Regions from separate parts of the Bacillus sp. NPDC077027 genome, predicted to be linked through region 3. Evidence: predicted binding sites of a transcription regulator. Region 3 holds the regulator's gene; each other region holds the start of a gene.

Region 1 (8,425 bases), on a different contig from region 3:
TGACACCCCGATTGTCATAACAGATAAAATTGATAAATCAGTTGTTTGAACCGTTACACCCAAAATAATTGTCATCACGATTAAAATAAGCATAGCAACAAACGGCAACAAATGTGATAAAAATGCTCTTCTTGCATGACGCTTTGTTTCAGGTTGATCTACAATGAAATATGCCACAATCGGCAAAAGAAATGGCATAAAAAAGACACTAAAGTAACAAATAGAAGCTATGATGGCTTGGTCTCTGTTCATCATCACATTCACTTCTTTACAGCAGAATTTCCTTTCTAATGCATACGGTGAGATCATATAAAAAGTTTCAAAATCATTCAATTTACATACGACCTTAGACACAAATTATTTCTTTTTTCCTCGAAGTATAGATTCTTCATTGATTACCCTTTAAAATATGTTGAAAAGATGGTGATTATCAATATAGGGGGTCATTATTTTGACAGATCATCATAATGTAAAAACTTGTGAACAAACTCTTTTGGATCTCATGCAAAAACAAAAAAATATGAACAACGATATGATCAAAGAGCTTGAGACCATCCATCCCTCTCATCCTCTATATCGTGATATCCGTTATTTAAAAGTACTTCTCGATAGCAGTAGCACACACATCTTAAAGGATTTAGTCCACTTAAGTAAATTGATGGACATTCCACCTAAAGAAGACGCACAATAAAACAGAACCCCTCTCAATCTCATCAGACAGGAGGGGTCATGTTCATTTCATTATGTGACTTTTTCCGTTTCTTTCAATAACTGTTTCATTCTTTCACGGTCTCTTTTCAAAATAGGCTTTAAATATTTTCCAGTATATGATGCTTCCTCATGAACAATTTGTTCAGGTGTTCCAGAGGCGATGATCATTCCACCTCCAGCACCACCTTCTGGTCCAAGATCAATTAAATAATCGGCTGCTTTAATAATATCAAGATTATGTTCAATCACAAGCACCGTATCCCCATTTTCGACAAGGCGCTGAAGTACCTTCAATAGTCGGGCGATATCATCCACATGCAGGCCCGTTGTCGGCTCATCTAAAATGTAAAGTGATCTTCCATTTGAGCGGCGATGCAGTTCAGATGCCAATTTGACACGTTGCGCTTCTCCACCTGAAAGTGTTGTAGCAGGCTGACCTAGCGTAATATAGCCCAATCCAACATCATAAATGGTTTGAAGCTTACGTTTGATTTTTGGGATGTTCTCGAAAAATTGCACAGCATCCTCCACAGTCATTTCAAGGACATCTGCAATATTTTTCCCTTTATAGGTCACTTCAAGTGTTTCACGATTATAGCGTTTGCCATGACATATTTCACATGGTACATACACATCTGGAAGGAAATGCATTTCAATTTTGATAATGCCATCTCCGCGGCAAGCCTCACATCGTCCACCTTTTACATTGAAGCTAAATCTGCCCTTTTTATAGCCTCTCACTTTTGCTTCATTCGTTTGCGCAAATACATCTCTGACATCGTCAAAGACTCCTGTATATGTGGCTGGATTGGAGCGAGGTGTCCGCCCAATAGGTGATTGATCAATATCAATGACCTTATCTAAATAATCCATTCCTTTGATTTCTCTATGCTTACCGGGCTTCGCTTTAGAGCGATGTAATTTTTGCGCAAGTGATTTAAGTAAAATTTCGTTAACGAGTGTACTTTTCCCTGAACCAGAAACGCCAGTTACCGCAGTAAATACGCCTAAAGGAAACGTTGTGTTGACGTTTTTCAAATTGTTTTCTTTTGCACCTTTGATCTCGATAAAACGTCCGTCTGGTTTACGTCTTTCAACCGGAAGCGGAATGAATTTTTCTCCTGACAAATATTGACCCGTCAGAGATTTAGAGTTCTTCATCACTTCTTCAGGAGTCCCAGCCGCAATCACTTGTCCACCATGAACACCGGCACCAGGTCCAATATCAATTAAATAGTCAGCAGCAAGCATCGTATCCTCATCATGCTCAACCACAATGAGTGTATTTCCAATATCTCGCATATTTTTTAACGTATCAATCAAACGATCATTGTCCCGTTGATGTAGACCGATTGATGGCTCATCTAATATATATAGAACTCCTGTTAGCCTTGAGCCAATTTGCGTTGCAAGACGAATACGCTGCGCTTCTCCACCAGAAAGCGTACCCGCAGATCGGCTTAATGTCAGGTAGTCCAGTCCTACATTGTTCAAAAAGGTCAATCGCTCTTTGATTTCACGAAGAATAAGCTGAGCAATCTGCATATCTTTCTCAGACAGCTCAATCTTTTGATAAAAGTCAAGTGCATCTGATACAGATAAATCTGTCATCTCACTGATATGTTTTCCATTGATTAATACAGCAAGCGTTTCTTTTTTTAGACGATACCCCTTACAAGTTGGGCAGGGCTGATTCGCCATATATTTTTCCATTTGTTCACGAATGTAGTCAGAGCTTGTTTCTTTATAGCGTCTTTCGATATTGCGAAGGACCCCTTCAAACTCAATTTCATTTTCTCGAACTTGGCCAAAGTCATTTTCATATTTAAAATAAATCAGTTCAGAACCACTGCCATATAAAATTTTATCGAATAAATGTGAGGGAATGTCCTTTACCGGAATATCCATATCAATACCATAATGAGTGCAAACCGCCTCTAATAGCAGTGGATAGTATTGAGAGCTTTGCGGCTCCCATGGTGCGATCGCATGCTGACGAAGCGTCAATTCTTTATTCGGGATGACAAGCTCAGGATCAACCTCAAGCTTAGCCCCTAGACCATCGCAGCTAGGACAAGCGCCGAATGGACTGTTAAAAGAGAACATTCTCGGTTCAAGCTCGCCAATTGAAAACCCACAATGTGGGCACGCATGATGTTCACTGAATAAAAGCTCTTCTTGTCCGATCATATCAATCATGACTCTGCCTTCTCCAAGGCGCAGTGCTGCTTCTAAAGAATCAGATAGCCTTGCAGTGATCCCTTCCTTCACAACGATACGATCAATTACCACTTCTATTGAATGCTTTTTATTCTTTTCAAGCTCTATTTCTTCAGAAAGGTCCACCATTTCTCCATCAACACGCATGCGAACATAGCCTTGTTGTCTGATTTGGTCAATGATTTTCACATGTGTACCTTTGCGCCCAGATACAACTGGTGCAAGGACTTGCAGCTTTGTTTTTTCTGGATATTCTAAAATGCGATCTGTCATCTGTTCAATGGTTTGGGAAGTGATTTCAATGCCGTGAATGGGACAAATCGGTTTACCGATCCTTGCATAAAGCAGACGTAGATAATCATAAATTTCCGTGACCGTTCCTACTGTTGATCTGGGGTTACGACTTGTTGTTTTCTGATCAATACTGATCGCTGGAGATAACCCTTCAATTGCATCAACATCCGGTTTATCCATCTGTCCAAGAAACTGGCGTGCATAGGCAGACAAAGATTCAACGTAACGACGCTGTCCTTCTGCATAAATCGTATCAAAGGCAAGTGAAGATTTTCCAGAACCAGACAGTCCCGTGATGACAACAAGCTGATCTCGCGGGATATCAACATCAATATTTTTAAGGTTATGTGCTCTCGCACCTTTCACCTCTATTCGTTCCATAGCCATCAGGCAATCATCCTTCCGCTTTTAGCTCTAGCAATAGATCTCTTAGTTCAGCTGCTTTTTCAAAATCAAGCGCTTTTGCTGCTTCTTTCATTTCTTGTTCCATTTGTTTGATCACTTTTTCTCGTTCTTTTTTGGTCATTTTCGATAGCTTTGGTGTTGCGTTTGTTTCGTACTCTTCTGTATCTTCAAGGACAGTTGTAGCTTTAATGACATCCCGTATTTTCTTATTAATGGTTTGTGGTGTAATCCCATACTTCACGTTATACGCTTCCTGCTGTTCACGACGACGTTTCGTCTCATTGATGGCAATATCCATCGATTTCGTCATACGATCAGCATACATAATCACTCGGCCTTCAGCATTCCTCGCCGCACGACCAATGGTCTGAATAAGCGAGCGCTCCGAACGAAGAAATCCTTCTTTATCCGCATCTAAAATGGCAACAAGCGAAACCTCTGGAATATCTAATCCTTCACGCAGTAAGTTGATCCCAATAAGAACATCAAATTTCCCAAGACGCAGATCACGAATAATTTCAATTCGCTCTAGGGTCTTAATTTCAGAATGAAGATAATTGACCTTTATGCCTATTTCTTTTAAGTAATCAGTCAAATCCTCGGACATTTTCTTTGTTAATGTGGTTACAAGCACACGTTCATTCTTTTCTACACGTGCATTGATTTCACCGATTAAATCATCAATTTGTCCTTCTATCGGTCGCACCTCAATGATCGGATCAAGCAAGCCGGTTGGGCGAATAATTTGTTCAACGACTTCAGGTGTATGCTCAAGCTCATAAGGACCAGGCGTTGCAGAAACATGAACAATGTGATTAATGTGCTTTTCAAACTCATCAAATGTTAACGGTCTGTTATCAAGTGCAGACGGCAAACGGAACCCATGATCAACTAACACTTGCTTCCTTGCTTGGTCACCATTATACATCCCGCGAATTTGCGGAAGTGTCACATGGGACTCATCTACAACAATCATAAAATCATCCGGAAAATAATCTAGCAGTGTGTAAGGTGTTGAACCAGCAGGTCTTAACGTGAGATGTCTTGAATAGTTTTCGATACCAGAGCAAAAACCCATTTCTCTCATCATCTCAAGATCATACCTTGTTCGCTGTTCGAGACGCTGTGCTTCAAGAAGCTTTCCATTTTCACGAAGCTTTTCAAGCTGTTCCTCTAACTCTTGTTCAATATTGATAATGGCTTTTTCCATTTTTTCTTCTCTTGTAACGAAATGGGATGCTGGGAAAATGGCCACATGATCTCTTTCTCCAAGAATTTCACCAGTTAATGCATCTACTTCACGAATGCGTTCGATTTCATCACCGAAAAACTCCACTCTAATACAATGCTCGTCTCGTGAAGCAGGGAATATTTCAACAACATCTCCTCGGACTCGGAAAGTTCCTCGCTGAAAATCTATATCATTACGAGAATACTGAATGTCGACAAGTTTGCGGAGTAACTGATTTCGTTCAATTTCCATTTCTGTACGTAAAGAAAGCACGAGCTCTCGGTACTCCTCTGGAGAACCTAATCCATAAATACAGGAAACACTCGCAATAATGATGACATCTTTTCGTTCAAATAAAGAGGACGTCGCTGAATGTCTTAGCTTGTCTATCTCATCATTAATGCTTGCATCCTTTTCAATAAATGTATCCGTTTGAGGAACATATGCCTCAGGCTGATAATAGTCATAGTAGCTTACAAAATATTCAACAGCATTGTTCGGGAAAAAATCCTTGAACTCACTGTATAGCTGTCCAGCAAGCGTTTTGTTGTGTGCAATGACAAGCGTCGGTTTGTTCACTTCCTGAATCAAATTCGATACAGTAAACGTCTTCCCTGTACCTGTAGCACCTAACAATGTTTGATGCTGCTTGCCTTGCCGAATGCCTTCTACAAGCTCTACAATCGCTTTTGGCTGATCCCCTTGTGGCTTATAGTTAGAAACTAATTCAAAGCGGTCACTCACATAAAAGCCTCCGTTTCGTTACGAAATCTTTCTATTGAATATATTATCATAAAAGAACACAAAAATACGAACTAAAGTTCGTGTCATTTTAATTTCCAGTGATGTTATACCCTATACCTCATATCAGATAACCTCTTCTACATTGGTATAAAGTTCTTAGGAAAAACCTTCTTTTCAGTATGGGACAATCTGAGTTGAGATATTCGATGTGAAACCTTGATTCATAATAGTCTTGTAAATAAAAAACTGCACCCACTGTTGTTTTAAACAAAGTGAGTGCAGTATATTGTCCTGTTTTACAAAAAAAAGAAAGCCTCTCACCCAATTCATATCGGTAAGCACGCCTCAGTCTTATGAAAATAAAAATCATTGATTCTTTTCTGCTCTTTCTCTTTTTTCAATTTCTTTTTTCGCCATGTACAATGCTCCAGCAACCAAAGAAATAATATCCAGACCAACTATGAAATACGTCTCTGTATAGCCCTTCATATAAGAGGCAAATAAAAGCGCTGCTGTTAAAGCAATGCCGACATAGTGATTGTAGGTAACCTTTGAAAATAATACAACAAGCAGGAAAGGAAAAACGAGTGCAAATATGGCTTTTGTAATCACAAAAACCCTCCCTCTACTATGATCTACTCCCTTGATTATAGTAAAGATTGGCATAATGAACAATTCACAGTATACAATTTCTTACGATTTTCTTTATAGCCTGCCAGCAACAGTATGATATACAAGTGTTTTTCTACTGAAAAATATCCCACATAGTGTAAATGTCCCCTTTTAAAAGATGGGTCTTTCCGACTTTGACATTTACAACCAAATAACCCTATCATTGAGAATGATAGTGCGCACTATCATTTTTTAAAAAAATAGATGAAAAACATTGGCTATTTGGATAAGGGGGCATTCCCATGTATTCAGTTTTATTCAGTGAAGCTGAAGAATCAGCAACACTAGCAGGTGCAAAAGGCGTTAACCTCATTAAATTAAACAATAGTGGTCTACCTGTACCGGATGGATTCATTATCACAACTTCAAGTTTCGCAAACTTTCTCACATATAACGAGTTGCATCCTAATGAAGAGAACCTGGTTCAAAAAATCAAAGAAGGCCAATTTCCTCAACAAATGCAAGAAGAACTGCTGGCATCGCTTCGGACATTGATTGAATCGTATCCGTCAGTTGCCGTTCGTTCATCATCCGTTGCAGAGGATCTTGAAGGCGCATCATTTGCTGGACAATACGAAACATATTTGAATATCAAAACAGATGAAGAATTTTTGCTTCGTGTAAAAGAATGCTGGTCATCCTATTTCGCAGCCAGAGTAAATCATTATAAAGAAAAGATGACTGAATTCGAAGACAGCCCCCCACTTATGGCAGTTGTCGTTCAAGGCTTGATTCACTCAGATGTATCAGGTGTCATATTCAGTCAACATCCTGTTTCTGGAAACACAAATCAAATCATGATTACCGCAAGCTACGGTTTAGGTGAAGCAATTGTCTCAGGTATGGTGACACCTGATACTTTTATTATTGATAAACATAACTTCACTATTGAAAAAAAACTTGGCACAAAAGAAATTCAAATGGTGCCACACGAGGAAGGTGTTCTAAAACAACCAATTTCAACTACACTAGCAAACCAATATTGTCTTCATGATGAAAAACTATTAGAAATTGCAGAAATCACAAAACAGACCGAAGAATTATATGGACATGGAATTGATTTAGAGTTCGGCATTTCGGATGGTGAGTTTTATTTACTTCAAGCAAGGCCCATTACTTCCATCGGTAAACATACCGGAAATGATACAAGAGATTTTCACCTTCGTCCCGAAGAACTTCAAGATTTTTGGATATCAATGGATGACCATATGCCAGGTCCAACAAGCCCTCTGTTCTCAAGCTTCATCATTCCTGCTTTGAAGATAGGGATGAGAAGAAATGCAGAGAAATACAAGGTTGCGGATTTAAACATCAGAAATATTAAACTTTATAGTGGGCACATTTTTGCTTCTCCCGCTCATAATGAAATGGAAACTGCAAACGAATCCGTCATCGATCCTTCTATCATTGAAACATTGCCTCTTATTAGTGAGCGAATGTATCAGATTTTAGAAAAAAACTTTTTCCCTTTTTACAAATCGTTAGATGAGAAAATAAACCAACCTCTATCAGTCGAGGAAGCAATAAAAGGCTTTGAAGAATTAAAGGCTTTTTACATCCAAGCCTATGATGATCATTTTGATATTGTTGTGCCACAAATGATATTATCAGCAGTGCTTGAAGACATGTTATTGACCTATACCGGCGACCCAAAAGTTATCATGAAGCTTCATGAAATGCTAATTGGGAAGATGAACAAATCACTTGAAACAGACAAAGAACTCGATTACTTATCACAGGAGGCAAGACAAGATACAGAGCTGTTATTCGCTTTTACAAATAGTCAATCTAATGAAGAACTCCTTTCTACGTTAAGGCAATCGGACAGAGGAATAGCATTTTTAGTCAAACTTCAAGAATTTTTAAATACTTTTGGCTGGCGATCTGTCAGAAGCCATGACTTTATTGAAGAAACATGGTTTGAAAATCCAACCTTCGTGCTAGATATTATTAAAAACAATATCCAACACAATAGTAACTTTGACAAAGAGTTTGAACGTGCGGTCGAAAAAAGAAAAGAGATTTATCAGCAAATGATAAGTAGCATTGAAGACGATCAGTTTAAATCAAAATTTGATGAATTATATCAGTTTGCATTACGGGCGGCAAACGTAAGAGATGATCATCATTTTTACATTGATGCCATGC
Region 2 (8,425 bases), on a different contig from region 3:
TTAATGGTCTAGACAAAATTGAAAAAGGCTTGGATCGAACCTCCAAAGGTCAAAAACAACTTGCGGATCATTTGCCTGAACTTGAAAATGGGGCAGGTAAAGTGATTGATGGCCAAAAACAAATGAAGGGAAAAGTCGAAGGTTTTGGAGATGAACTCATCAAGTTGTCAGACGGTCTAAATGTAAGTGTCGAAGGACTCGAGAAAATCTCCAGTGGTTTAATGGGTGCTGGAGATTATCTAGACCAATTAAAGAATGCACCTGATCAAGATATGGCAGGCTGGTTTATCCCAAAAGAAGTTCTAAAGAACAAAGCATTCAATCAAGTGTTTGATTCCTACATGTCTGACAATAGAAAAATCACAACAATCGATGTCATTTTAGAAAAAAATCCATATGGCAATGAAGCAATGTCAACGATTAAAGCTGTAGAAGCTTCGGTGAAACGTGTCCTGCCTGAAACCAACTTAGACGATGTTTCTTTTGGCGTGTCAGGTGTATCTAGTATGAATACTGATTTAAAGCAGCTATCTGATCAGGACTTTAACAAAACAGTTTTTTATATGATGATCGGGATTTTTCTAATTTTAGTCTTGCTGTTTCGTTCCATTGTGATGCCGCTTTATTTAGTGGCTTCTCTCATCTTGACTTACTTTACAGCAATTGGGGTAACCGAATTTATTTTCACCAACTTCTTTGGCTATCCAGGTATTAACTGGGCAGTGCCGTTCTTTGGCTTCGTCATCTTGATGGCACTTGGTGTCGATTACTCGATTTTCCTGATGGAGCGTTTTAATGAATATAAAACGAGAGATATTCAAATGGCGATGACTGAATCAATGAAAAATATGGGCTCAGTCATTATGTCTGCTGCTGTTATTTTGGCAGGGACGTTTGCAGCAATGCTTCCTTCTGGCGTTTTGTCACTGCTTCAAATTGCGACGCTTGTTTTAACGGGGCTTTTGCTATATGCTCTCATTGTTCTACCATTATTTGTACCTGTTATGGTACGTATGTTTGGTTCAGCGAACTGGTTCCCATTTAAACGAAAAGAATAATCACTAATATAAAGAAAGAAGGAACAATTATGAGTAAGTGGGCGCTTATTACTGGTGCCAGTGGTGGTATTGGGCAAGCAACAGCAAAAAAACTTGCCCAAGAAGGTTACCATTTGATTTTGCATTATCATCAAAATGAACAAGCTGCGAACAAGCTGTCAAAGTATTTAAACCAGACGTATCAGGTACAAACCAATATTGTGCAGGCAGATTTATCAGCTCTGAATGGCGCCACTGAACTTTTTCACAAGCTATCTGTTTCACCTGATGTGCTCATTTTAAATAGCGGACGAAGCCACTTTGGTCTCATGACTGACACGGAGCAAGAGACTCTCACTGAAATGGTGCAGCTTCACGTATCTAGCCCATACTTACTTACACAATTGCTCCTTCCGGCAATGATCCAAAAAAAATCCGGTTCAATTGTAGTGGTTAGTTCGATTTGGGGAGAAGCAGGCGCATCTTGTGAAGTGCTTTACAGTATGGTGAAAGGTGCGCAAAATGCTTTTATTAAAGGACTTGCGAAAGAGCTTGCACCAAGTGGGATTAGAGCAAATGCGGTTTCACCTGGAGCAGTGAAAACAAATATGATGACCCATTTCTCTATAGAAGATATTGAAATGATGGAAGATGAGATTCCGATGGGAAGGCTTGCAAGTCCTTATGAAATTGCAGATGCTATCTATTTTCTTAACTCAAACCAATCCACATACATTACTGGACAAATTTTGTCAGTCAATGGTGGCTGGTACTGTTAAAAAAGCGTGTATAATTCGTTCCTTCTTGACAAAAGCTATGGCTGTAACTCATCTTTTTCGAATGGAGGATTCGACATGTCCGTACTTGAAAACTGGGATCATTGGAAAAACTTCTTAGGTGACCGTCTAAACCATGCACAAGATAAAGGGTTGTCCGATGATACAATCTCAAACCTTGCGTATGAAATTGGGGGTTATCTTGCCAATGAAGTAGAGTCGAAAAACGAGCAGGAAAAAGTACTTGCAGACCTTTGGAGCGTTGCCTCGGAAGATGAGCAGCGTGCGATTGCAAATATAATGGTCAAGCTTGTTGAAAATAATAGCTCGCACTAACAAAAAAGAGGGGACGTGAGCCTCTCTTTTTATTTTAGCTGTTTGGCAACATTGTGCTTTCTAATTAAGAGAAAATGCTTTATGATAAAGGAAGGTAAAAATTTGCCACAATGAAGGGGGTAATATCATTTGGCAAAGTTCGAATGGTATTTTGAATATGAGATACAAGTAAACCGTCCTGGACTTTTAGGAGATATTTCTTCTTTAATGGGGATGCTTTCTATAAATATTGTCACAATTAATGGTGTGGATATCTCAAGACGTGGTATGTTGCTTCGCTGCGATAACACTGATCAGATTAAGCGCCTTGAATCCATTTTAAACACAATGGAAACGATAAAAGTAACAAAGCTGAGAGAGCCAAAGCTACGTGATCGTTTGGCTGTTCGTCATGGGAGATACATTCAGCGAGATGCAGATGATAAAAAGACGTTCCGATTTGAAAGGGACGAGCTCGGTCTTCTTGTTGATTTTATGGCAGAGCTATTTAAAAAAGAAGGCCATAAGCTGATAGGGATTCGTGGAATGCCACGTGTTGGAAAAACAGAGTCAATTGTAGCTTCCAGTGTTTGTGCGAGTAAAAGATGGCTTTTTGTCTCATCTACACTTTTAAAACAAACCATTCGCAGTCAATTAATTGCGGACGAATATAGCCCAGATAACGTATTCATTATTGATGGAATTGTCTCAACAAGAAGAGGTTCTGAAAAACATTTGCAGCTTCTTCGTGAAATTATGAGATTGCCAGCAACGAAAGTGGTTGAGCACCCAGATATTTTTATTCAAAACTCAGAATATACAATGGATGATTTCGACTATATTATTGAACTGCGTAATAATGCAGGTGAAGAGATTACATATGAACATGCTGAAGAACCACAAGTGTTTGATCATTCTGGTTTTTCAGGTTTCGACTTTTAATATGCTAATGGTAGGTGTTTGTTTTGACTGAATTAGGAAAACGGCTCATAGAAGCCAGAGAGGAAAAAGGGGTGTCGCTGGATGACCTTCAGACGGCTACTAAAATCCAAAAGCGCTATTTGCAAGCAATCGAACAAGGGAACTATGACATCATTCCAGGGAAATTTTACGTTAGAGCGTTTATTAAACAGTATGCCGAAGCCGTTGGACTGAATGCTGAACAACTATTTGAAGAATATCGTAAGGATGTGCCAAGCACATACAATGATGAGGCTTCAGATAAATTGTCCAATATTAAGCCACAAAGAGAGCTTCCAAAGCCAGCATCAAAAGCATTAGAGCTATTGCCTACTGTATTAGTGATTGCGGGTATACTTGTTGTCATTGCCATCATTTACGTAATTGTCCAAGCAGTTAATAACGATAGTGGACAAAAAAACGCTCAGAAGGTGCCAGCGCAATCTGAAACGAAATATGAAGTGTCAGAAGATTCGTCACTTGCAAAAGATCAAAAGAAAAAAGAAAAAGCAGCCTCAAGCAAGAAAAAAGATGAGGCTCAAAAAGACGACTCAACAAAAGAAGATGAAGCTATCTCCATCAAAGCGACAAAGACAGAAGGTTCTACTACAACCTATGAAGTAGCTGGAGCTAGCGAGCTGGAGTTAGAAGTTTCTGCGACTCAAGCCTCTTGGTTACGTGTAAGGGATCAGTCTGGAGAAGTTCTAAAACTTGGCGAGTTAAAAGATGGAGAGTCTTATAAAACCGATATTTCCGATCTGTCGCAAGTGGATATTCGTCTTGGAAACGCCACAGGGATTGTCATAAAAATCAATGATGAAACGCTCAAGTACGAAATTGATCCAAAAAACACAATGACACAGAACATTGTGATTGTGAATAAAGAGAAGGAAAAGTCATCTTAAGCAAGTAGATGACTTTTCTTTTGTTCACACATATACATAAAATTTGTTTATTGGAGGATTTTTAATGTTTAACTTACCAAATAAAATTACACTTTCAAGGATCGCAATGATCCCTATCTTTATGATCATTATGTTAGCACCTTTTGATTGGGGTATGATACGTTTTGGCACTGTGAGTATTGAAGTCACGCACCTAGTGGGAGCGATTTTGTTTATTGTCGCCTCTACAACAGATTGGGTGGATGGCTATTATGCACGTAAGCTAAATCTTGTTACAAATTTCGGGAAATTCCTTGACCCACTTGCAGATAAATTGCTTGTTTCTGCGGCGTTGATTATACTTGTTCATTATCACCTCACACCTGCATGGATGGCGATCGTGATCATAAGTCGCGAGTTTGCTGTGACCGGTCTTCGTCTTGTACTTGCAGGAACGGGAGAAGTTGTGGCGGCAAATATGCTTGGAAAAGTAAAGACTTGGGCACAAATCATTGCCATTTCAGCACTTCTTTTGCACAATTTACCGTTTGAACTCGTTTCATTCCCATTCGGTGATCTTGCGATGTGGGTGGCTGTATTCTTCACAGTTGTATCAGGATGGGATTATTTTGTGAAAAACTGGGAAGCACTAAAGAATTCAAACTAAAAGGGACGTGAACGCTTTGAAGTCAGAGAGAAAAGCAGAGATCATTGCAGTCGGTTCAGAACTTTTGCTAGGGCAAATTACGAATACGAATGCACAATTCATCAGCAAACAGCTAGCTGAAATGGGGGTAAATGTTTATTTCCATACAGCAGTTGGTGACAATCCAGAGCGTTTAAAACAGGCGATTCGTATCGCACAAGAGAGATCAAACTTGATCATCTTTTCTGGTGGTCTTGGACCAACAAAAGACGATCTAACAAAAGAAACGATTGCAAGCACCCTTGGAAAAGAGCTTATCTTAAACGAGGAAGCTTTTGAATCGATTGAAGACTATTTCAAAAAAACAGACCGCACCATGTCACCGAACAATCGGAAGCAGGCGCTTGTACTTGAAGGCTCTGATGTACTCGTTAACCGCTTTGGTATGGCTCCCGGCATGTTTATCAATCAAGACGATACATTTTATATGCTTCTTCCTGGTCCGCCTAGTGAGCTGCATCCGATGTTTGAAAATGAAGCCAAACCGCTTATTTTAGAGAAGCTTGGTTCAAATGAAAAAATCGTTTCAGTTGTCCTACGCTTCTTCGGTATCGGTGAATCTCAACTTGAAACGGATCTTGAAGATTTGATCGATGCGCAGACAAATCCAACAATCGCACCTCTTGCGGCTGATGGTGAAGTTACACTAAGATTAACTGCAAAACATGCTGATGAAGAGGAAACAACACGTCTTTTAAAAGAAACAGAAACAAGAATTTTAAAGCGTGTTGGTAAATACTTTTACGGATATGATGACACTTCGTTAGTTAAAGAGCTATCAAAAGCGCTTCACGAAGACAAACGAACAGTGGCTGCAGCTGAAAGTCTGACAGGTGGTCTTTTTTCTGAATGGCTTACAGATGTAAGTGGGGCGACATCCATTTTTAAAGGAAGTGTCGTCTGCTATACAAATGAAATCAAACAGCGTGTGCTTGGTTGCAAGGAAGAAACGCTTTCTACATATGGTGCTGTCAGCAGACAATGTGCCTTGGAACTAGCCGAGGGTGCGAGGACGCTAATAGGTAGCGATATTGGCATTAGTTTTACAGGAGTGGCTGGACCTGATACGCAAGAAGGACATCCTGCTGGCAAAGTATTTATTGGCCTTTCAACAAAAGAAAGCACAGAGGTCTATGAATTCATGTTTGCAGGAAGCAGGTCAGGTATTCGCAAACGAGCTGTTAAGTATGGCTGCCATCATTTGCTCAAATTATTAAAAGAAAGCTAATTTTGATTTTTAGCCGGTTTGCTCCTTTATATAATCTATTTTCTTCTAATAGAAAATAGTATTTTCTAAGATTTTCTGCCAAGAAAAAATCCGAATATGTGTTCGATTTTTTCTTGGCAAATGACTTTAAACAAGGTATAGTATAGATAGTGGAATTGATAAAGGAGGAAACAATAGAATGAGTGATCGTCAAGCAGCCTTAGATATGGCTCTTAAACAAATAGAAAAACAGTTTGGTAAAGGCTCTATTATGAAACTAGGAGAGCGAACAGATACACGTATTTCAACAGTGCCAAGTGGTTCATTAGCACTTGATACGGCACTAGGAATAGGCGGATATCCGCGTGGACGTATTATCGAAGTTTACGGTCCAGAAAGCTCTGGTAAAACAACAGTTGCTCTTCATGCAATTGCTGAAGTTCAGCAGCAGGGAGGACAAGCGGCATTTATTGATGCAGAGCACGCACTAGATCCTGTTTATGCTCAAAATCTAGGTGTAAACATCGATGAACTACTTCTATCACAGCCTGATACTGGAGAACAAGCACTTGAAATTGCTGAAGCACTTGTACGCAGTGGCGCAGTTGATATTGTTGTTATTGACTCTGTTGCCGCACTTGTTCCTAAGGCAGAAATTGAAGGGGACATGGGAGATTCACATGTAGGTCTTCAAGCGCGTCTGATGTCACAAGCACTACGTAAACTTTCTGGTGCGATTAACAAATCAAAAACAATTGCTATATTTATCAACCAAATTCGTGAAAAAGTGGGCGTTATGTTCGGAAACCCAGAAACAACTCCTGGTGGACGCGCACTCAAATTTTATTCTTCTGTTCGTTTAGAAGTTCGTCGTGCTGAGCAGCTTAAACAAGGTAACGATATTATGGGGAACAAAACAAGAATCAAAGTCGTTAAAAACAAAGTAGCTCCGCCATTCCGTATAGCAGAAGTAGACATTATGTACGGAGAAGGAATTTCCAAAGAAGGCGAAATCATTGATCTTGGAAGCGAACTAGATATTGTTCAAAAGAGTGGCGCTTGGTATTCATATCAAGAAGAACGTCTTGGACAAGGTCGAGAAAATGCCAAGCAGTTCTTGAAAGAAAACAAAGATATCCTTCTTATGATCCAAGAACAGATCAGAGAGCACTATGGTTTGGATACAAATGGAGTTAAATCAACTGAAGAAGCTCAAGAAGAAATGGAGTTAACTGACTAAAAAGACGCTGAAAAGCGTCTTTTTTTTACAATTACATGACAGCCATCATGACAAAAGATATGGGTTTGCTTCAGATAACGACTTACGCCTCAGCCTGACTAGCTTGACAAGTATTTCTGACACAATTACAATGGAAATGTATCACTTGTTTTTCTTAACATGATTGATAACTAATTAAAACTTGACAAGGGCAGTGAGGTTCTCATTCCCTGTGAAGGCCCTGTATGTTGAGACAAAAGACAATGTACATGCCGACACTTTAATTTAGTAAAACCAAGTTCATAGCAAGAGGAGGTGAAAATATGTCGCCTACGATGTTTACAATCATCTCCATTTTGCTGAGCCTAATCTGTTTAGTTGTTGGCTACTTTGTTCGTAAAACCATTGCAGAAGCAAAAATATCCGGCGCAAGAAACATGGCCGAACAAATTGTTGAAGATGCAAAGCGTGATGCGGAAGCATTGAAAAAAGAAGCACTCTTGGAAGCGAAAGATGAAATTCATTCGTTTCGTGTAGAGGCTGAGCAAGAAGTTCGTGAAAGACGTAATGAGCTTCAAAGACAAGAAAACCGTTTACTGCAAAAAGAGGAAAATCTTGATCGCAAGGACGAATCTTTAGATAAACGGGAATCCCTGTTGGAGAAGAAAGATCATTCTCTGCATGAACGACAACAACATATTGAAGAGATGGAAAGCAAAGTGGATGATATGATTCGTTTGCAGAAAGCGGAGCTAGAGCGTATTTCTAGTCTAACCCGTGATGAAGCGAAGCAAATCATTCTGGATCAGGTTGAAAATGAGCTTTCCCACGACATTGCAATCATGACGAAAGAAACTGAAAACCGAGCGAAAGAAGAGGCTGATAAAAAAGCAAAAAACATTCTTTCACTTGCGTTACAGCGTTGTGCGGCTGATCATGTAGCTGAAACAACGGTATCGGTAGTCAATCTTCCAAATGATGAGATGAAAGGTCGTATTATCGGACGTGAAGGACGAAATATCCGTACACTAGAAACATTAACGGGGATTGACCTCATCATTGATGATACGCCTGAAGCTGTTATCCTATCGGGCTTTGATCCGATTAGACGCGAAACAGCAAGGATAGCTCTCGATAAGCTAGTCCAGGATGGCCGCATTCATCCTGCACGAATTGAAGAAATGGTAGAGAAATCTCGCCGTGAAGTAGATGATTATATTCGTGAAATGGGTGAACAAACTACTTTTGAAGTAGGTGTTCATGGCCTACATCCGGATCTAATCAAAATTCTCGGTCGTTTGAAATTCCGTACAAGTTATGG
Region 3 (8,425 bases):
GCATTCCCTTTTGTTTCATTCCTGTAAAACAAGGGTTTGGTAGCTCAGAAATGTTTTATCATCACTTCTTCTACCTCCATACAAAAAAACCACCTTCCCCAGTGCATTTCTCTTCACAGGTTCAGTGGTTTTCATTTGGTTGATGAAGGTTTAAGCAAATTCGAGTTACTAAAGAGTCATCCTACAATTAGCGCGGATACACCTCTCGCCTGAATTTGTTATTCATAAAGACAGAACAAAAGCTTGTCCTCTCATTATGACCATGTTCCATCTATGTTCATAATATCTAACGTATTATTTCGCTTGGTTGTTCATGGCTTTCATCATTTGATTGATTTTCTTTTGGGACGGTTTCATGCCCATTTGCATCATCATCATTCGAAGCATTTGTTCATTAATTGGTGGGTTCTTTTTCAAATAGCTCATCATATACTTACGAGCGATAAAGAATCCGAGTGCAACTCCTGCAAGCAACGCAATAACGCCTACAAGGATGACAACCCATAAATCCATAATTCTTCCTCCTTCATGTTGTCTCGTATAAAGTGTACTAAACAAAAGGCTATTATACAACATTTCACGTTCAATTTTATTTTTTTAAACAAAATTCCTTACTTTCACTGGATTCAGCCATCCGTGTTTTTTAGAAGCAAAATCCATCGCAAGAAAACATGGGCTAATTTTACGAAGCACCTCAAAAAAAACAGTTTCGGCTTCGTAGCTGCCTGTTGCAGACATTAGAATATACCTGTCCTTTAAAATAAAGGAAGCTGTCCCTTTTCCATCTGGTAAAGAAGCACTGTATATTGAGCCGATTTGCGTATAATGAATGTTTGTTAAATTGGTCATTAGTCGCTGGTGCATGTGAAAAGCAGGGATTTGTTTTGTCACATACTCGACTTGCTTTACAGTCGTCACCAATTCCTCATCGGTTAGGTCTGTCCAATGTAAGGACTCAAACAAATGAAACAATATTGATTCTCTGCCAAAATAATGATTGGCAAATTCATCCTCAATCCAATAAATATAATAATGGCGTTCCATATCTATCCCTTCCTTTCACATTTCGTCAATCTCGCATATTGCTTGTATTATACAAAAGTGTGAAAGAAAGAATTGTCTATATATGAAGCAAGAAGAAACTAGTTTTGTCAAAAAAACAAGAAAAACAGAAAAAAGTTTGCAGAGCTTGTCTACATCGCTCTGCAAACTTTTAGCAAAAGAGAATAATACTTATACCACTTACTTATTCAATTTTGCCTTTACACGGCTCACAACATTGCCTACCGTGAAACCATATTTATCTATAATCGTTTCTCCTGGTGCAGAAGCCCCAAATTTGTCGATCGCAATGATATCGCCATCAAGTCCAGTGTATCGATCCCATCCTAAAGAAGAACCCATTTCAATGGCAACTCTTGCTTTTACAGAAGAAGGAAGAACTGATTCTTTATAATCTTGAGGTTGCTGATCGAAACGATCCCATGCTGGAAGGCTGACAACTGATGCACGAATTCCTTCTTTTTCAAGCGCTTTTTGTGCTTCGATTGCTAGACCGACCTCAGATCCAGATGCTAATAGAAGAGCTTCTGGTTTATTGTCTGCCGCTTCAACAACAACATACCCGCCTTTTTCAACACCTTCGAATGCTCTCTCAGGTGTTTGGTCAATCGTAGGAAGGTTTTGACGAGTTAACACAAGAGCTGTTGGCTTGTCAGTTGAAGATACAGCTAACTTCCATGCTGCAGCTGTTTCATTCCCGTCAGCTGGACGAATGACAGAAAGATTTGGCATTGCACGAAGTGATGCTAGTTGTTCAACTGGCTCATGTGTAGGTCCATCTTCACCAACTGCAATACTGTCATGAGTAAAGACATACGTCACAGGTAGACCCATTAATGCAGCAAGACGAATAGCTGGTCTTAAGTAATCAGAGAAAACAAAGAATGTTCCACCAAATACACGAAGTCCTCCGTGTAACGCCATACCATTTAAAGCGGCACCCATCGCAAATTCCCTAACACCAAACCAAATGTTCTTTCCAGCATAATTATTTCTACCGAAATCATCTGTATTCTTAATCGTCGTTTTATTAGATCCAGCAAGATCCGCAGAGCCTCCGATAAAGAATGGCACTTGTTTCGCAATGCCATTTAATACTTCTCCAGATGAAGCACGAGAGGCAAGGCTTGATCCTGCTTCGTATACAGGAATCTCTTGATCCCAGTTCTCTGGTAGTTTCCCTTCGATTGCAAGCTCAAGTTGTTTTGCTAGCTCTGGGTATTCTTTTTGATAAGAAGCGAAAAGTTCATTCCAGTCTGCTTCTTTTTTCTTTCCAGCGTCCTTAACAGCAGCTTGGAAATGATCGTACACTTCAGAAGGTACATGGAAATCTTCTTCAAATGTCCAAGAATACGCTTCTTTCGTCAGTTTTGCTTCATCGCTACCAAGTGGTGCTCCATGAACACCTGAAGTACCAGCACGGTTAGGAGATCCAAAACCGATTGTTGTTTTCACTTCGATCAATGTAGGCTTGTCTACACTTTGCTTCGCCTTTTCAACAGCGGCAGTAATTTCTTCAATATTATTGCCGTCTTCTACGTACAGCACTTCCCAATTCATTGCTTCAAAGCGATTCTTCACATTTTCAGAGAATGAACGATCTAAGTCACCATCTAAAGAAATGTCGTTAGAATCATAAAGAACGATTAAGCGGCCGAGCCCTAAATGACCAGCTAAAGAAGAGGCTTCAGAGGATATGCCCTCCATTAAATCACCGTCTCCACAAATACTGTATGTATAGTGATCAACGACATTAAAATTGTCTTTATTATAAGTGGCAGCAAGATGTCTTTCGGCTAGTGCCATTCCAACAGCCATGGCAATTCCTTGTCCTAGTGGGCCAGTTGTTGCATCAACACCCTCAGTATGACCAAATTCAGGGTGACCTGGAGTTTTGCTTCCCCATTGACGGAATTGTTTTAAATCATCAATGCTCAAATTGTATCCGCTTAAATGCAGCATGCTGTATAGAAGCATTGATCCATGACCAGCAGATAAAACAAAACGGTCTCTATTAAACCAGCTTGGATTTTCTGGACTAACGTTTAAATGCTTTGTCCATAAAGCATATGCCATAGGAGCAGCACCCATTGGCATTCCAGGGTGACCGGAATTAGCTTTTTCAATTGCGTCTATGGAGAGCGTACGTATTGTTGCAATAGATTTCAATTCAATCGTTTCCATATAAATCCCCTTCCGTAACTTGTGTACACCATTATCATAAATCTACTGGCCTTTTTTCACAACTATTTCACGCCGAAAAATGCAGTATTTTGTCTCATTTAGTTTATCGATCGTTTTAAAACTTATGCAAACACGAAAAGATGAGACATATCCTCTCATCTTTTCAAAAAATAAGAAATCAAATGTATATTAATGGAGATGTTGATTTCTTTCATTTTTTAATTTTTCTGGTGTGACATCATTTCCTTCTGGATCAATGATTTTCACCGTTTTTAATGTATTTTTCATGGACGAACGGAAGGCTTTTAAATATTCATCTCGTAAATGCTTCTGTTCTACTTTTTCCTCATCTGTTAAACCAGTCTCTTTGGATTTTTTTGAAAGTTCATTAATCCTTGCAAGCTGTTCTTTAGAAATCATGACAAACTCCTTTTAAATTTTTTCTCTTCATACTACTAAATATCTTTGTTTTTTACAACAAATCAGGCTTTAAGGAAGGAGTCCACTTTCATATTCTTGATAGCGCCTGTGAACGGTTGCTCTTGAGATATCAAAACCAAGCCCTTGAAGGGTAGCTGCAATTTCAGCAAATGTCATTTTATTTTTTCGAAGACGTACAATTTCTGAAATAGGCACTTCAATACGATCCCGTCCTTGTGCATGGTGGTGATGTTTTAAATTAAGCTCTGGCCGATACCCTCGTTCAACTGCTTTTTTCATACCACGTTTAATTTTCAGATTATGAATTTTACGCTGATACTCTTCGACCACTCCTACGATCTCTATCACCATTTCATCAGCTTCAGACAGTTCAAGCTCTCCTCTATGAAAAACACTGTATACTTTCACATTTTCTTTAAACAGGCAGTGGAGCAACGCGATTTTCGCCTTACCTCTTCCTAGACGTGTTTCATCTTGAATTAACACAGCATCAATCTCTTCTTCTTTTATTGTTGTGAGCATTTCAAAAACACCGTCACGGTCAAGATCATATCCACTTGCTCTTTCTTTAATCACTTTTATGACATTCATCTGATGAGCAACAGCTAAATTTAGTAGCTCATCTTCCTGTCTATTGAGCGAAGTTTCTTGTACTTCTTTCACTGTACTAACTCTCGCATAAATTATTGCATTCATTCAATCAATCGACCTTTCTATTGGACTGTCGCGAGTTCATATAAAGCTGGGTGCTCCTTCTTGACAGGAATCACAAGTACATCTCCTGGCTGAATATCTGTAGAAGCTAGATCATTATTCTCTGTTACCCAATCAATAAATGCATTTTTGTCAATTGATTTTCCATCATTCACTTGATCGGCAATTCCCCAAAGAGTATCACCATTTTGCACCTCTATTTTAACATATTGATTCATATCATTTTGACCTGTTAAAGCAATAAGCGAGATAAGTACACCGACGATTAACGAAAACAACCCAACGAAAATAAAAGATTCTTTTATACTCATACTAAATCTCTCCTAACAGAATGTCTGTTCGTAATATTAATTTTATTATAAATACGAACAAATGTTTCTGTCAACAGCTTTTTTCGAACCTATGTTTGTACTACAAGGAAAAACATGCTATAATTTCTTTAAAATTGACGTTTTGAGGTGCAAAAGATGACGAAGCTATCAAAAAGACAACTCGATATTCTTAGTTTCATCAAGGAAGAAGTAAGAAGTAAGGGCTATCCACCTTCTGTTCGTGAAATTGGTGAAGCTGTCGGTCTTGCATCCAGCTCTACTGTCCATGGACATTTAGCAAGACTAGAGACGAAAGGTTTGATTAGAAGAGACCCAACGAAGCCAAGAGCAATTGAAATACTTGATGATGAAAATATGAATATACCTAAAAGCACTGTGATGAATGTTCCTATCATTGGAAAAGTAACGGCTGGACTGCCGATTACTGCTATTGAAAATGTAGAGGAATACTTCCCATTGCCTGAAACGTTTGCAGCACCTGATGAACAAGTATTTATGCTAGAAATTATGGGTGAAAGTATGATTGACGCAGGCATTTTGGACAAGGACTATGTCATCGTGCGTCAGCAAAGCACTGCAAACAACGGGGATATTGTGGTGGCAATGACAGAGGAAGATGAAGCAACTGTTAAACGTTTCTATAAAGAAGAAACACATTTTAGACTTCAACCAGAGAACCCATCTATGGAACCAATTATTTTACAGAATGTCAGTATACTAGGAAAAGTGATTGGTGTATTTAGAAATATTCATTAATAAATGACTACACGCGATATGAACTGCATCCCAATTGTTAGGCACGATCGAACAATTGGCAGTGCGGTTTTTTTGTGTCTAAAATTACTTTAAATACCAACAAATTTCATAATAGAAACAAACCCTATCTATCTCGTATTCTTGTTTTATATAATGGTGAAATCATTATGAGAACTAATATTGTCACCCGCATTTGCACACAAAACTTCGAATAAAATGGCGCTTTAAGCTTGTATAAAAGTGAACTGTGTCACAACAATATTCTAACCAAAAACCAGTTGATCTCGATCAACTGGTTCTATAAGTGTTTTATCTTGGATATTCGTTCAACCAAATGATGGCTTGTTCATAATTATCAAAAAATTGTACAGATTCTTTTGTGTTAGATTGTTGTAAATAATCCATTATCTCTCCTTTTTCAAGAAGAAACGCTATTGCCTTACTGTGATTCAAAATAGTTTCATTAAAGAATTTATCTTTCCATGTTTTTTGGACTGAAAAATGATCTGGTTCGTATCCTTTTCTATCAACCAACAACTTGTATTTCCTGCCCTCAGCAATGAATTGCTGACAAACCCGCTCGAAGTGATTAAACCATTCAATCACATCATCTGTTTTAATCTTTCCTATTAGATGGGTTACAATTAAATCCTCTGAAACTGTTGTGCTGATATTCTGTTTCCTCAACTTAGAATCATCTCCCTAAGTGACAATTATGCGCAAAAAAATCCTTAAAATCAATATGGATACATTTTTACGCAATATAGATAAAAGCCGGTATTTCATCATATCTGATGAAAGCCGGCTTTTATTTCGTTCTAAGAACAAGAATATGCAAGAATACTAGAACTTGGGAAGGAACCAAATGTGAAGTTAGGCCAAATAAAACCAGTTGTCCGCCCAAAAGGCTGTGATGACAACACATACATTAAAAATACTTGACCATTCCTCAGAAAAACGATTGTCCAGCGTCTATTACATCCAGCTGCGAATTGAACTGTTTGTTGGCCTCCGCCCTGATGAGCTGCAAATTGTTGCGCTCCTTGTGGCTGTGTCAATGCCTGCTGATACTGTGAAATAATCTGTTGGCCAGGTGCTGGCGGCAGCGATTGCCCTCCTGCACCTGGAGTTGTGCCTCCTCCACCGATTGGAAAAGTAGGAAGTCCTCCTCCCTGTGGAGTTGGCAGTGACTGCCATCCTGGAAACTGTCTACTATATTGGTATCCATCCCACGACATTTCATACGGATAATACATATTTAGCACCACTTTCTGATACATTCATCACGACATTATATGAACCGAAAGCAAAAAAGTTCTGAACAAAATAAAGAAATCGTTCTGAAAGACGTTTAGTTCTTCTTTAGAAAGGTTAAAGATAACTAGAAAATAAAATAAAAAATGAAAACTTTTATCCTTCCTCAAACGTTATATAAGTAGATGACAAGAAATAAAAAACATTTATATTTAACACTTGTAATCTAACTGTAATTATTGTAACATTTGTAACATAAGAAGTTTTCATTAAAAAAGGAGGCAATCGCCTTGAAAAAAATATTTGTTCTTTTAACAGCAGTTATTCTGATGATTTCTTTACAAACAACTACATTAGCCGCTTCCAAGAAACCAGTAACCTTAACAAATAAAGAAGCGTTACATATCGCACTTAATGCAAGAGAACACTTTTGGAGTGCAATGTCTGGTTATAAAATCAATGACAAACATCCAGAATACACATTAAAAACGTTCAATTATAAAAACATGCAGTATAACTACTTATCAAAAACGTTTAACACGAAGAAAAAATTGAACAGCTACTTAGCTGAAGTTTTCACAAAAAAAGCAATTAACAATGGATTAACAGAATATAACTTTATTGTTCATAAAGGACAAATGGCTGTTCCAGTTGGCGACGGTGACAACATGTTAAATTGGGATAAAGCTACACCTAAGATTGTTTCTAAAAAAGCCAGCATTCGCACATACGAATTTACAGTGCCAACACTCGATGGACGAAAAGTCAAACGAACTGTTACTTATGAAAAAGTCCAAAACAAGTGGAAAATCACAAAAATTGACGCTGTCATCTAACACGCAAAAAAACAGGTTCCTATTAAAAAGAGACCTGTTTTTATTTTGCTGAAAACTCGATCATACGCTCTATTGCCTGCGCTAAAGATGAAGCGGTATTAAATTCATTAAATGGGAGACCTAACTGTACAGCCGTCTGCGCAATTTCTGGTCTAATCCCTGAAATCGTTGTATCTACCCCAATTAAACGAAGTGATGTCACAAGATCAAATATCTGATGGGCTACCATCGTATCAATAATGACGACACCAGATAAATCAATACATAAATGTTGAACACCCTTTTGAGAGCATTGCTTTAATGTATTTTCTAAAATGGTTATTGCTCTTGCTGTGTCAATGTCACCAACTAATGGCAATAAAGCAATATTACTTTTTAACACAATGACTGGAGAGCTAAGTTCGTAGATCAAATCCCGCTGGGCCATCAGTTTTTCTGTCGTGTTTTTGACATATTGCTGTATAAAGACATGGATAGAGATATTATAAGCTTCAGCAATTAAGTCGTACCAATAAAAAATTCGGTCAATGTCAATATCACCTTGTCGTTGTGTGATGAATTTTTTTAGGTAACTAAGTACCACTCTTTGATTTGACATATATTCTCGAATCACATAGTCAAGCGGAGTATTTAAATGTTTTGGATCATTCGCTAAATTTTCTGACCATTGTTTAAATTCACTGTGCAAATAGGTTTTATCTTCAATTAGCGCACGGATAAAATGCTGATAAAAATCTTGATTTTGGTGTTTTAATTCAGACACTACGGTCGGGTCTGTCGATCGATAAACTGATTCAGGATCATCATCCTCAATTGATTCATACCATTTCTCCGTTAGCTCCGTAG

Evidence for each region. The regulator LexA, encoded in region 3, represses DNA repair genes until DNA is damaged. The targets are predictions, from matches to a motif close to CGAACATATGTTCG.
Region 1: a site for LexA is predicted at 5,673-5,686, ahead of uvrB (excinuclease ABC subunit UvrB). Genes of this name have one in related genera too.
Region 2: a site for LexA is predicted at 5,998-6,011, ahead of recA (recombinase RecA). Genes of this name have one in related genera too.

What each region holds. Positions count from the first base shown of each region.
Region 1 is NZ_JBNNIO010000002.1:367,048-375,472, forward strand. It holds gene ACQKEZ_RS07480 (hypothetical protein) at 1-252, opposite strand, end outside; gene ACQKEZ_RS07485 (hypothetical protein) at 452-691, shown strand; gene uvrA (excinuclease ABC subunit UvrA) at 742-3,612, opposite strand; gene uvrB (excinuclease ABC subunit UvrB) at 3,620-5,605, opposite strand; gene ACQKEZ_RS07500 (CsbA family protein) at 5,972-6,217, opposite strand; gene ACQKEZ_RS07505 (PEP/pyruvate-binding domain-containing protein) at 6,520-8,425, shown strand, end outside.
Region 2 is NZ_JBNNIO010000003.1:761,793-770,217, forward strand. It holds gene ACQKEZ_RS14290 (MMPL family transporter) at 1-1,058, shown strand, start outside; gene ymfI (elongation factor P 5-aminopentanone reductase) at 1,088-1,816, shown strand; gene ACQKEZ_RS14300 (DUF3243 domain-containing protein) at 1,892-2,149, shown strand; gene ACQKEZ_RS14305 (DUF3388 domain-containing protein) at 2,279-3,070, shown strand; gene ACQKEZ_RS14310 (helix-turn-helix domain-containing protein) at 3,094-3,993, shown strand; gene pgsA (CDP-diacylglycerol--glycerol-3-phosphate 3-phosphatidyltransferase) at 4,058-4,639, shown strand; gene ACQKEZ_RS14320 (competence/damage-inducible protein A) at 4,656-5,906, shown strand; gene recA (recombinase RecA) at 6,085-7,125, shown strand; gene rny (ribonuclease Y) at 7,428-8,425, shown strand, end outside.
Region 3 is NZ_JBNNIO010000007.1:33,944-42,368, reverse strand. It holds gene ACQKEZ_RS18055 (YneF family protein) at 295-513, opposite strand; gene sirA (sporulation inhibitor of replication protein SirA) at 598-1,044, opposite strand; gene tkt (transketolase) at 1,243-3,246, opposite strand; gene ACQKEZ_RS18040 (DUF896 domain-containing protein) at 3,436-3,666, opposite strand; gene ACQKEZ_RS18035 (YneB family resolvase-like protein) at 3,736-4,383, opposite strand; gene yneA (cell division suppressor protein YneA) at 4,401-4,712, opposite strand; gene lexA (transcriptional repressor LexA) at 4,869-5,489, shown strand; gene ACQKEZ_RS18020 (STAS/SEC14 domain-containing protein) at 5,799-6,176, opposite strand; gene ACQKEZ_RS18015 (hypothetical protein) at 6,308-6,745, opposite strand; gene ACQKEZ_RS18010 (IseA DL-endopeptidase inhibitor family protein) at 7,034-7,579, shown strand; gene ACQKEZ_RS18005 (STAS domain-containing protein) at 7,620-8,425, opposite strand, start outside.